DNA from 4 places in the Pseudoalteromonas sp. CR1 genome. Region 1 is predicted to be linked to each of the others. Evidence: predicted binding sites of a transcription regulator. Region 1 holds the regulator's gene; each other region holds the start of a gene.
The links. The regulator sigma-54, encoded in region 1, starts transcription at its own class of promoters, with help from an activator protein. The targets are predictions, from matches to a motif close to GTTGGCACGNNNNTNGNNT.
Positions count from the first base shown of each region.

Region 2: KZZ04_RS01055 (EF-hand domain-containing protein) is a predicted target of sigma-54. The motif match lies at 1,357-1,375, and genes of this name have one in related genera.
Region 3: fliE (flagellar hook-basal body complex protein FliE) is a predicted target of sigma-54. The motif match lies at 1,678-1,696, and genes of this name have one in related genera.
Region 4: KZZ04_RS07105 (DUF2726 domain-containing protein) is a predicted target of sigma-54. The motif match lies at 1,500-1,518, and genes of this name have one in related genera.

Region 1 covers NZ_JAHXRM010000001.1:15,799-18,924, reverse strand. Annotated here, with positions in the region: gene lptB (LPS export ABC transporter ATP-binding protein) at 1-263, shown strand, start outside; gene KZZ04_RS00110 (RNA polymerase factor sigma-54) at 333-1,832, shown strand; gene hpf (ribosome hibernation promoting factor) at 1,859-2,146, shown strand; gene ptsN (PTS IIA-like nitrogen regulatory protein PtsN) at 2,151-2,603, shown strand; gene rapZ (RNase adapter RapZ) at 2,623-3,126, shown strand, end outside.
Region 2 covers NZ_JAHXRM010000001.1:219,056-222,181, reverse strand. Annotated here, with positions in the region: gene KZZ04_RS01060 (sensor histidine kinase KdpD) at 1-1,102, opposite strand, end outside; gene KZZ04_RS01055 (EF-hand domain-containing protein) at 1,411-1,644, shown strand; gene KZZ04_RS01050 (hypothetical protein) at 1,669-1,896, shown strand; gene KZZ04_RS01045 (EF-hand domain-containing protein) at 2,077-2,313, shown strand; gene KZZ04_RS01040 (calcium-binding protein) at 2,322-2,558, shown strand; gene KZZ04_RS01035 (amidohydrolase) at 2,726-3,126, shown strand, end outside.
Region 3 covers NZ_JAHXRM010000001.1:438,262-441,387, forward strand. Annotated here, with positions in the region: gene KZZ04_RS02045 (PAS domain-containing sensor histidine kinase) at 1-115, shown strand, start outside; gene KZZ04_RS02050 (sigma-54 dependent transcriptional regulator) at 112-1,578, shown strand; gene fliE (flagellar hook-basal body complex protein FliE) at 1,737-2,069, shown strand; gene fliF (flagellar basal-body MS-ring/collar protein FliF) at 2,090-3,126, shown strand, end outside.
Region 4 covers NZ_JAHXRM010000006.1:11,509-14,634, forward strand. Annotated here, with positions in the region: gene arcB (aerobic respiration two-component sensor histidine kinase ArcB) at 1-317, opposite strand, end outside; gene folE2 (GTP cyclohydrolase FolE2) at 533-1,453, shown strand; gene KZZ04_RS07105 (DUF2726 domain-containing protein) at 1,558-2,151, shown strand; gene mtnN (5'-methylthioadenosine/S-adenosylhomocysteine nucleosidase) at 2,265-2,972, shown strand; gene KZZ04_RS07115 (regulatory signaling modulator protein AmpE) at 2,973-3,126, shown strand, end outside.

The sequences.
Region 1 (3,126 bases):
ATCCAAAGTTTATTTTATTAGACGAACCGTTTGCCGGCGTTGACCCTATTTCAGTGTTGGATATTAAAAAAATTATTGAACACCTTAAAAACCGTGGTATTGGTGTATTAATAACAGACCATAATGTAAGAGAAACCCTTGATGTTTGCGAAAAAGCCTACATTGTTTCTCATGGGGAACTGATTGCTTCTGGTGCCCCTGAACACGTATTAAACGATAAAACTGTACGCGATGTATATTTAGGCGAGCAATTTAGGCTGTAACATTTACGCCTTATTTGTATGCATCTGCTAGTATTAATTATAACAACTTAAAAGGATTGTTAGAGATACATGAGGCAATCACTACAGCTGCGCATGGGCCAGCAACTTACAATGACACCTCAGTTGCAACAAGCTATTCGCTTGCTGCAATTAAGCACATTGGATCTTCAGCAAGAAATACAAGAAGCGCTCGACAGCAACCCATTACTTGAGGTTGAGGAGCAAGACTATGCCGATGACCTAGCAGGCAAAAATGAGCAAAAAGCAGATAATGATGAAGTGACAGTAAGTGCATCTGCCGATGAAGCCCCCAGTGAGTATGAACAAGACAGTGGTGAAGCCCTTGCAAAAGATACCGTCAGTGACGACATGGCAATGGACGTTAGCTGGGATGAGTACATGAGTGCCGCCCCAGCATCGTCTTCAGGCCCCATGCCTGAAGATGAGTCTATTTATCAAGGTGCATCGACTGAAACGCTTCACGAATACTTAATGTGGCAATTACAACTAACGCCATTTAGCCCTACGGATGAAGCGATTGCTATTGCAATAGTTGAAGCCGTGGACGACTCAGGCATATTAACCCTCAGCTGTGAAGAAATTTTAGAGAGCTTTAATCAAGATAACGACGATGACGTTGAGGTTGAACTTGATGAAATAGAAGCAGTTTTAAAGCGTATTCAATTATTTGACCCTGTTGGTATTGCAGCACGAAGCTTACAAGAATGTTTATGTATTCAGTTAAATCAATTTGATAAAGGCACCCCTTTTATTGACGAAACAAAAATGATTTTAACCGAGCACATAGATTTGTTAGCTGCTCGCGACTATCGTACATTAATGAAAAAAACGAAGCTCAAAGAAGATGAGCTTAAAGAAGTAATGACACTTATTCATACGCTTAACCCAAAGCCTGCAGACACAATAGTGCGAGAAGAGTCTGAATATGTAATACCAGATGTGTCAGTTAAGAAAATTAAAGGCCGCTGGGTGGTTGAACTAAACCCAGACAGCATGCCAAAAATTCGTGTAAACAGCCAATATGCTGCAATGTCGCGTACAGTTAAGTCGAGCGGTGATAGCCAGTTTATTCGCTCACATTTACAAGAAGCTAAATGGTTTATTAAAAGTTTAGAAAGCAGAAACGACACGCTTTTAAAAGTAACTAACTGTATCGTAAAGCAACAACAAGGTTTTTTTGAACACGGTCCAGAAGCCATGAAACCTATGGTTTTAAATGATGTAGCCGAAATGGTAGAAATGCACGAATCGACAATTTCGCGCGTAACGACTCAAAAGTACATGCACACACCGCGTGGAATATTTGAGCTTAAATACTTTTTCTCAAGCCATGTAAGCACCGAAAATGGTGGAGAATGTTCATCCACAGCGATACGAGCACTTATCAAAAAACTAATCGCAGCAGAAAACTCAGCAAAACCATTGAGTGATAGCAAAATTGCGGATATATTGGCTGAGCAAGGAATTAAAGTAGCAAGACGTACAATCGCAAAATACCGCGAATCTCTTGCTATTCCACCGTCAAATCAGCGAAAGAGTCTGATCTAAGACGCTAAACAAAGAGGGTAATGCTTATGCAACTAAATTTAACTGGTCGTCATGTAGAACTAACTGATTCATTAAGAGACTATATAAATACCAAATTTGCGAAGCTAGAAAGGCACTCTGATCATATTAATAATGTTCATGTCATTCTTGATATAGAAAAATTAAATCAAAAAGCAGAAGCAACTATTCATGTAAGTGGCGCTGAATTATTCGCATCCACTGAACATCAAGATATGTATGCAGCGATTGATTCATTGATTGATAAGCTTGACCGTCAAGTAATTAAACACAAAGAGAAGCTTGCTCGACACTAATATGATGAAACTAAGTTCACTTATATGCCAGGACTGCAGCAAAGCTGCGGTCCTTTTTAATAGTAAAAAAAGAATTTTAGAGTTTATTAGCGAGCTTGCTCACGATAAATTACCGTATTTGTCTCAACAAGATATTTTGGGCGCTTTATTAACTCGCGAAAAGCTAGGTAGCACAGGAATAGGAAGAGGCATAGCTATTCCACATGGTCGAATGAGCGGCGCACAAGAACCTTTAGCATTAGTATTAGTAAGTGAAACACCGATTAACTTTGATGCTATAGACAATCGACCAGTTGATATTTTTGTTGCACTCATCGTACCTGATGGTGATAACCAGCAACACTTAAAGACGCTAGCGACGATAGCTGATAAACTAAAAAACAAAGAATTTTGCAAACAGCTACGCTGTGCTAAATCGGACGCCGAGCTGTATCAAATTATTGTTGACCAATCGTAATAAATTTAAAGGGTGATTAATGGAGTTGATTATCATAAGTGGCCGTTCTGGTTCTGGTAAGTCGGTTGCTTTACGCGTTGTTGAAGATCTAGGTTATTATTGCGTAGATAACATCCCTGTAAATTTATTACCTTCTTTGGTAAGAAGCGTTTCTGATAACTACGATAAAATCGCCGTTAGCATCGATGTGCGAAACTTGCCAAAAGAACAAGATGAATTTAATCACATTATTGAATATTTACCGGGTTTTACAAAACCAACACTATTTTATTTAGACAGTGAAGATCAAACATTAATAAAACGTTTTTCAGAAACAAGACGTTTGCACCCTCTATCAATCGATTCGCTTCCGCTTGATTTAGCCATAAAAAAAGAAAAAGAACTACTTGACGTGCTAACTACTCGTGCCGATTACATGATAGATACCAGCGACTTGAGTGTTCATCAACTCGCTGAATCGATTCGTGAAAAAATATTAGGTAAAAAAGACAAGCAGCTGATTGTCACATTTGAATCATTTGGT
Region 2 (3,126 bases), 200 kb from region 1:
GCGCAAGGACAGTGCTTGAAACAGAGTTTTGCCACTGAATAAGTTGCTTTCGAGCCGTTAGACGATGCTCAAAATGACCATTAATTTTTTTAATTAAATGATTAATATTAACCTCGCTTGAGCTGTTTATTGTTGCTCTAATAGCGTTATAACTGAGTAGGCTATCTATCATCATGCGAAGGCGCACCGTAGATTGAGTTATAAGGGAAAGCACCGCTTTTTGTTCGTTATTAATAGGGCCAACAATTTCATCGGTGAGTAAATCGGTTCCTTCAACCATAGAGGCAAGTGGTGTTTTAAGTTCGTGTGTTACGTGGCGTAAAAACGTATCCTTTTGTTGCTCAAGCATATACAGCTGAGTTTGTACCCACTGTAGTTTTTCTCCGAGTTCGACTAACTCTGACGAGCCTTTTACTGCTATCTTTTGCTGCCAATCCCCCTGCCCGAGCTTATCAATAACCCTAGTAAGCCCTTTTAAGCGCAAACTTATACGCCATAAAAAGCCGCCGCCAACCAATAAAGTAAGAGGAATAAGTGCCACTAGCCAATTTATAAACGACGCTTGTAGGCTGGCTAGCTCGTTTTGGTTATGGGTTATTTGCTCTTCGTTTTTATTTTTGAGCCACACTGTGAGCTCTGTAATTGACTCGCTTATGGGTAAAAAGAGCGCTGCTTTTTGCTGTTTTTTCTCAACGAGCTGGTGTTGTGCTGTTTGCAAAATAGTTAAAAGCTGTGTCCATTGGTTTATGTAGTCTGGGTTTGCATTAATGTATTTGAGTTCATTTATGCTCTGCACAGACGATTGCCATTTATCAACAATGAGGGTGTTGAGCGCATCACTTTTTAACACCCAATTTTGCCTTGTTGCGCGTTCAAGGCTATTAAGGTCTTGCTTTAAATTAGCGAACGATTTTGTGAGCTGGTAATGGTTACTCACAATTTGCTGGGTGGTTGCTAGCTGTTTATTTAACGCATTTAAAAAAACAATAACCACAATAGAGAGTGGCAATAACGACAGCAGCATGCTTAAAGCAAACTGCCCTATTAAATTAGGGCGCCAATTAAGCATTGCATTGTAATGTTTAGCAAACGTTGCAGCCATTGCAGTAAACTCTGTAAGTAAATAACTCGCCTATTATTATCAATACCGCCTATACACATGCTGAACCATATTCATTTTAAATCGCCATAATGTTGCTAAACAGCAACAGCACAACTGATTGATTTAACTAAGATCACAAAAAATACCTTCAACCCTGTTGCTGTATTTACACAAAATTACACACAGTCAGTGTAATTTTTACCTACAAACCCAAACTAAAAAACACAACTCATTGAAAGTAAATAAAAATAAAATTTGGCACCCTTTTTGTAATGGGTGTAATAAATAAATTTAATAGGGAAATACACATGAACATTAACACTTTGGTTTTTTCAACATTACTTGCGTTGGGTTTTGTGAATACAGGCGCATACGCTATGGACGTTGACGCTACGTTTAATGAACTAGATAAGGACAGCAACGGCCTGTTAAGCGAAGCCGAGGCAAAAATGGACGCCGTGCTTAAGGAAAACTTTGCACAAATAGACACAGACCAAAATGGTCAGTTGTCGCTAAATGAATTCAGAAAATTTATTCAATAAATTAACTTCAAAAGGAATGAAATTATGAAACAACTTATTGCTGCTTTTTTATTATTATTTTTAGCTATCAGTGCAACGGTATTAGCTTCTCCTTCGGCCGTGCGATTTGCACACTTAGATACAAACATGGACGGAAGTATCTCGTTTGTTGAAGCTAAGCAAGATAAAGAGCTACTTAGACAGTTTACCGATTTAGACGAAGACAACGACGAGATGATCTCTAAAGCAGAGTTTGAAAACTTTAAGCCATAACAGATTAAGTTTTGCTTAAGCTTTTAACTTGTAAAGTGTACTAAAGCATTTGCCATAATCCCTGAGGGAATGTGTAAAAGGATTTAATGTTGGGAGTTAAATTATGGCAAGTGCTTTATCTAATTAAGCGTAATACCTCATTATTCAATACAACTTAATTAACCTTTTGGAAGGACTACCATGAAGATACGTTACTTTGTAACCACCATAGCGTTGCTTTTAAGTTTTAATGCTTCTGCACTTGATGTAAAACAGCGCTTTGATCACCTCGATACTGATAAAAACGGTTACCTTACTCATAACGAACTAGAACGCCAGCCCCAGTTACTTAGCACGTTTATAATGTGGGATAAAAATCAAGATAAACAAATTTCATTAATTGAATTTAAAAATTACCTTACTAACAATCTTTACTGAGTACTTTAATGAATCCCATACACTTTTTTATTTTATGCGCTCTACTGGTATTTAGCGCATCAAGTTTTGCCATCAGTGACAGCATTAATAACCAATTTAAAAAAATAGACAGAAATAAAGACGGATTTTTAACTCGCTCTGAAGCCTCAATAGACCCAGCCTTGTGGTCTAAATTTGTAAGTTACGACCAAGATAAAGACGGCCGGCTAACACTGAGCGAATACCATTTATATGCCAGCAAGTAGCACAAATTTAATTAACCTTTTTAACCTAACGTTTTAGGCAATTAATTTAATAGCTAAGCAGCTAGCTTAGCTTTAACTGTCTATTTTACGAGCTTATCGCATCCTATTGGTATTCTAAAAAAGAGTTTGCTAGTGTTATTGCACTAAAAATAACAAATCAGTGCACTATGTTACTCAAAAAATTACTTAAACCACTTATACTTGCCAGTCTCTGTGCAGGATCTAGCTTTGCGATTGCGCAAACCAAAGTTATTTATAATGCCAATGGTTATACTCCGCTTCATAAAGGCAAAATGCAAAAAGGCGAGCTTCAACAATTTAGCACTTTGGTTATAAAAGATGGCAAGGTTGTTAAAGTAGGCGGCGACATACTCAAAGAAAGCTTTCCAGATGCCAAGCTAATAGACGCGAAAGGCAACACATTACTACCCGGCTTAATTGATGCCCATGGCCATGTTATTGGGCTAGGCGATAACTTATCGCAGTTAGATGTACGCGGTGCGAAGTCGGTTGATGACGTTACAAATAAATTAAAGCAATTTGCGCAAGGCAAACAAGGTTGGATCAT
Region 3 (3,126 bases), 420 kb from region 1:
AGTTGCAAACGCACATCAAGGACGTGTTGAAGTGACCAATAATAAAGGCGGTGGAGCATGTTTTAGTTTGCTTTTACCTATTCGCACCGCATCTAAATTAGAGGAATCATTATGAGTAACACTATTTTAGTTGTAGAAGATGATGCAGGGCTTCGTGAAGCCTTAATTGATACACTCGAAATGTCGGGGATTGAATGCATTGCGGCTAATTGTGCAGAGCAAGCCATGCTTTTGCTTAAAAAAGAGCAATTTTCGCTGGTGGTGAGTGATGTACAAATGGGGACTATGAGTGGTTTAGATTTACTACGAAGTATTAAGCTTAACCACCCTGAGCTACCTGTTTTAATGATGACGGCGTACGCCACCATAGATGATGCCGTTGAAGCTATGCGCTTAGGTGCGATTGATTACATGGCAAAGCCGTTTGCACCTGAAGTTTTGCTCAATATGGTAAGCCGCTACTTACCTGAAAAAGCCAAAGAGACAGACGGTCCTATTGTTGCCGATCCAAGTAGTATTCAGTTATTAGAATTGGCAAGTAGAGTGGCACGTTCCGATGCAAGTGTAATGGTGCTTGGTCCTAGTGGTTCTGGTAAAGAAGTGTTAGCTCGCTACATACATGATAAATCGAATCGATGCGATGAGCCGTTTGTTGCAATTAACTGTGCAGCAATTCCTGAAAACATGTTAGAAGCAACTTTATTTGGGTATGAGAAAGGCGCGTTTACAGGTGCAATTCAAGCATGCCCTGGTAAGTTTGAGCAAGCGCAAGGCGGAACTATCTTGCTCGACGAAATAACTGAGATGGATCTTGGATTACAAGCTAAATTATTACGCGTTTTGCAAGAGCGCGAAGTGGAGCGCTTGGGTGGACGCAAGACAATTCAGTTAGATGTACGCATACTTGCAACAAGTAACCGTGACCTAAAAGAAGCGGTAAGCGAGAATCAATTTAGAGAAGATTTATATTACAGACTTAACGTGTTTCCATTAATGTGGCGACCGCTCAATCAGCGCCCAGGGGATATTATTGTATTGGCTAAACATTTAATTGAACGCCATTTAAGCAAAAGCAAAGAGCCTATGGCTTACCTCGATAGTGGCGCAGAGAAAAAATTACTTGCTCACTCTTGGCCAGGTAATGTGCGTGAGCTTGATAACGTTATACAACGTGCGCTTATACTTAGGACTGGTAATACTATTAATGAGCATGCTATTTTCATTGAAAACATAGCCGCAACAGATTTTGTAATGACGCCTACATCGATTAGCACACAAAGTGCTAATCAGTCTCAGGCGAACACTTCTGATAAAAGTATTGAGCATGGCCCTACTAGCTCGGCTTATTATGATGAAAAGTCATCATTAGTAGAGCTGCCAAAACAAGACTTATTAGCTGTTGATACGGGCAGTTATAAAGATGAGCTCAAAGATAAAGAACACCGTATCATTTTAGAAACGTTAGCAAGATGCCAAGGTAAACGAAAAGATGTTGCTGAAACCCTCGGTATTAGCCCTCGGACTCTGCGTTATAAACTAGCGCAAATGCGCGACTTAGGTATTTCACTTCCTGCGTAGCCTCACATTTAGCCCTTGATTCAGTTATTGAATTTAAGGGCTGTCAAAACTCTGACTCACAAAATTAAACTTTAAGTTATTGAAAGTTAACACTTATTATTTGGCATGGTTTGTGCTTTATCTATATTAAGAGTTAACTGCACTGTCAGAGAAAAATTATGAAAATTCAAAATAGCGCTGTATTTCAAGAAATGCAATCAATGGCTTTAGAGGCTGGTCTTAGTAATCAAGTTGAACGACTGCCAGTAAAAACACAAGCCTCATCAACGGCTCAATTTGGCGACATGCTGTCAGATGCAATTAATACTGTGCACGGTTTACAGCAAGATGCTAAGCAAAAAGTGGTTGCAGTAGAGACCGGCGACAGAAGCGTCTCTTTGGCTGAAGCGATGATTGCATCTCAAAAATCGTCAGTGGCATTTGAAGCGACAGTACAAGTTCGTAATAAACTTGTTGAAGCTTACAAAGAAATCATGAACATGCCTGTTTAACTAGGTAGTGGAGAATTATTGTGGCGCAATCCAATCAATCAACCGATCTTGCACTTGCTACTGGTGATATTGACCAAAGCGATAGCGACGATCAACAAGAACAAAAATCTGGCTATTTAAGTTCGTTAAACGGTGTTGATTTATTGCGCCAAGTAACGCTTGTTATTGCTTTAGGCATTTGTTTAGCAATTGCTATATTCATCATTATTTGGGCTCGCCAGCCAGATATGCGCCCGCTTGGTAAAATGCAAACAGAAGAGCTAATACAAACGCTCGACTTTTTAGATGCACAAAAAATTGAATATCAAGTTGATGGTAATGTGGTACTTGTCCCTGAAACCGAATATCAAAACATTAAGCTGTTAATGACTCGTGAAGGGTTAGAGCAAGGGCCTACATCGGGTTCAGATATCATCATGCAAGACATGGGCTTTGGTGTAAGTCAACGCTTAGAGCGCGAACGCTTAAAGCATGGTCGTGAGCAACAACTCGCACGTACAATTGAAGAGCTTAACAACATTACTCGCGCACGTGTATTACTTGCCATCCCAAAAGAAAATGTATTTGCGCGCAGAGAGAAAAAACCTTCAGCTACCGTTGTATTGACTCTTAAGCGAGGGCGTTCACTTGACAGCGAAGAAGTAGACTCTGTTGTTGATATGGTTGCATCGGCTGTACAAGGTTTAGAGCCAGCTCGTGTAACGGTAACGGATCAAAATGGTCGCTTATTAAATTCTGGCTCACAAACGTCTCTTGCGGCACGTTCGCGCAAAGAGTACGACATAGAGCGCAAGCGTGAACAAGAGTATCTTGAAAAAATTGATAGCATTCTAATTCCCGTCGTAGGGCTTGCAAACTACACTGCACAAGTTGATTTAAGCATGGATTTTAGTGCCATTGAAGAAACGCAAAAGCGCTACAACCCAGATCTGCCAGCAGTAAGAAGCGAAACAACGTTTGAAGAAAATAATATAGGCGGTTTAGCGGTAGGTATACCTGGTGCGTTGACGAATCAGCCGCCAGTAAACTCAAACATTCCTGAAGTAGCTGGCCAAGG
Region 4 (3,126 bases), on a different contig from region 1:
TTATCTTTAAGTGTTTGGTTTAATAGTTTTTCTTGTTTGGTTGCGCTATCTAAGTAGGCGTATGAAGCGTCTAACTGACGAATTGAGTTTATAAGTACGCTAATAATTAGAGGTGACACTACAGCTGAAAAAAATACCACAGCCAAAATATCTACAAGAAACAATTCACCTATCGCTACGTAATAAAACATACTCGATAAAATAAGAGACGCAGCTAAAAATAAAGCGTAACAAATGGCAGCCGTTTTTAACTCGCCAAATCGCGCTATAGAACTTGAAAGCACCCGAACCCAAGGGCTCAAAGAATAATCGGTCATACGTAGTTTTATCTCTTTGCTGTTTGCTTAAATATAAGTAAGGCAATGCTATTTTACAGATTTTAGCATTTTTCTATTCGCTATTTTCGTGTTGTGCGACAAAAACAGTAAAAATTCATACGCGATTTTGACTGGCAATAAAGTCCTCGTTTCAGCCACTGATTATTTCGTGTAAAATAAGGCGCCTTATCATTGCCAATAACGAGTAACATAGCATGCAAACCAATATGCCCGATATAGCCGACACCGCTCCCGCATTACAAACAGGTAAATTAGACTGGGTTGGCATGGGTGAAATTGAACTGCCATTTATTTTTGAATCGCGTGATTTAAGCCCTGTTACCGTTAATGCTAAAGCGCGCGCATTCGTAAACTTACATAAAGAAGACGCCAAAGGCATTCATATGTCGCGCTTATTTTTAGCGCTTGATTTACTCTCAACAGAGCAACAAGTAAATCCTAAAACAATTGGCCAAGCGCTTGATACCTTTATATCAAGCCATGAAGGCTTGAGTAATAAGGCGCAAATTGAGTTTAAATTTGAGCTTCCACTTCGCCGCAAGTCTCTATTAAGTGGGAAAGCTGGCTGGAAAAGCTATCCAATTACACTGACAAGTACAATTGAAAACAATATTATTAGTTACGAGCTAACTGTTGATGTTACCTACTCATCTACTTGCCCTTGTTCGGCAGCACTTGCACGCCAGCTGATACAAAACGCATTCAGCGAAAAGTTTAACCAAGACACACTCAACCAAAAAGACGTACTTGATTGGCTTGGCACAACACAAGGCATAGTGGCAACACCTCACTCGCAACGCTCAATTGCTAACGTAAAAGTTAAACTCGATAGCAACATCCAGGAGTTTGATGTAGTTAACTTAATAAACACCCTTGAAGACGAGCTAAAAACCCCCGTACAAGCGGCAGTAAAGCGTGAAGATGAACAAGAATTTGCCCGTTTAAATGGTCAAAATTTAATGTTTTGCGAAGATGCAGCACGTAAAATTAAAGCAATATTAGAAGTAGACAGTTACGCAGATTACTGGCTACAAATAAACCATTACGAATCGCTTCATGCACACGATGCCGTAGCTGTTGCTGTGAAAGGTATCAATGGCGGGTATAAAGCATAAAACACCTGCGTCAACTTAAATCGCCATTCGGTAATTCAGATACAACTTAGGCACAGTATTTGCTTTAACAAAACAGTGTCAATTTGTTGTTATGGAGTTACCGTATGGAATTCGCTTTATTGTCGATTTTAGTATTAGTGGTAGGTGCATCAATTGCCGCGTCAAAATTTAGTGACGACGGCGGTAATCCTTATCCTTTCAAACGTAAACAAAGCGTATTTACGCAAGTAGAAAGCGCCTTTTTAAATCTATTAGAGCGTGCTATTGGCGATCAATACAAAATTGTGAGCCGAGTTAAGCTTATTGATGTCATCGACTGCAAAGAAGGCTTATCACCTAAATCAAAACGCGCTGCTATTGCCAAAGCCAAAAATAAGCAGCTTGATTTTGTGTTAATCGACAAAGAAAAGATGACCATAGTTGCCGCCGTTGATTTAGTAAATAACGCCAACAAAGATGGCCACAAAGCACAGCGCGACTGGTTTGTGAATGGCGCCTTAGAAGCTGCAGGTATTCCACATATTCGCATGAAGGTAAAAGCAGGCTATCGTCCGTCAGAAGTACGCGATGCCATTATGTTTAAGTTAGGCAAACCTGCACCGACAGCACAGCGCCCATTGCGCAATCGAGTTCACAAACCTGCCGTTTTATCACCTTCACAAGCTAAAGCCCATTCAACAGCATTAGCCGAAATATAATTATCAGGTAACTAAACTTGCATTAAAGCGAGCATTTTAAATGTCTCGCTTTTTTGTTTTTTATTGTTAACTTCACGTATAATCATGCTATTCAAACTCAGGAATCAAATACTATGAATGTTGGTATTATTGGCGCAATGGAGCCAGAAGTTAAAATATTGCGTGAAGCAATGCAAAACCCAGCTATTTTAACTAAAGCAGGTTTTACATTTTACACTGGTGAATTAGCGGGTTGTACAGTTACTCTTGTTCAATCAGGTATTGGCAAAGTAGCATCAAGCATTGCAACTACATTACTTATTGATAACTTTAAACCTGATTGTGTTATTAACACCGGCTCTGCTGGCGGTTTTGATCCATCATTAAGTGTTGGCGATGTCGTCATATCGTCAGAAGTTCGTCACCACGATGTAGACGTAACCGCTTTTGGCTACGAAATTGGCCAAGTACCGCAAATGCCTGCAGGTTTTGTTGCGCATCCTAAATTGGTTGAAGCAGCACAACAAACTATTGCACAAATTAGCGAAGTTAAAACCTTGGTTGGCCTTATTTGTACTGGCGATACTTTTATGTGTGACCCTGTTCGTATTGATAAAGCGCGCAGCGACTTCCCATCAATGCTTGCAGTAGAAATGGAAGGTGCATCTATTGCGCAAACCTGTCATACGCTTGAAACACCTTTTGTTGTTATTCGTTCAATGTCTGATATTGCAGGTAAAGAATCGCCACAATCATTTGAAGAGTACCTAGAAACAGCATCAATTAACTCATCTAAAATGGTTGTTGCTCTGCTTGAAAAGCTAACGGCTGTAACACTGTAAATGCTTAGCAATATTGTTCAAAACCATTTGGACTTTATTGTATTCATAATAGCGCTCCTTGCTGAGCGCTTTTTACCACTCGTTAGTTGGTACCACCCTAATACCGTTTTAGTGGCCGTGTTTCGCGCCATGGGCAAACGTATTTATAGTAAAC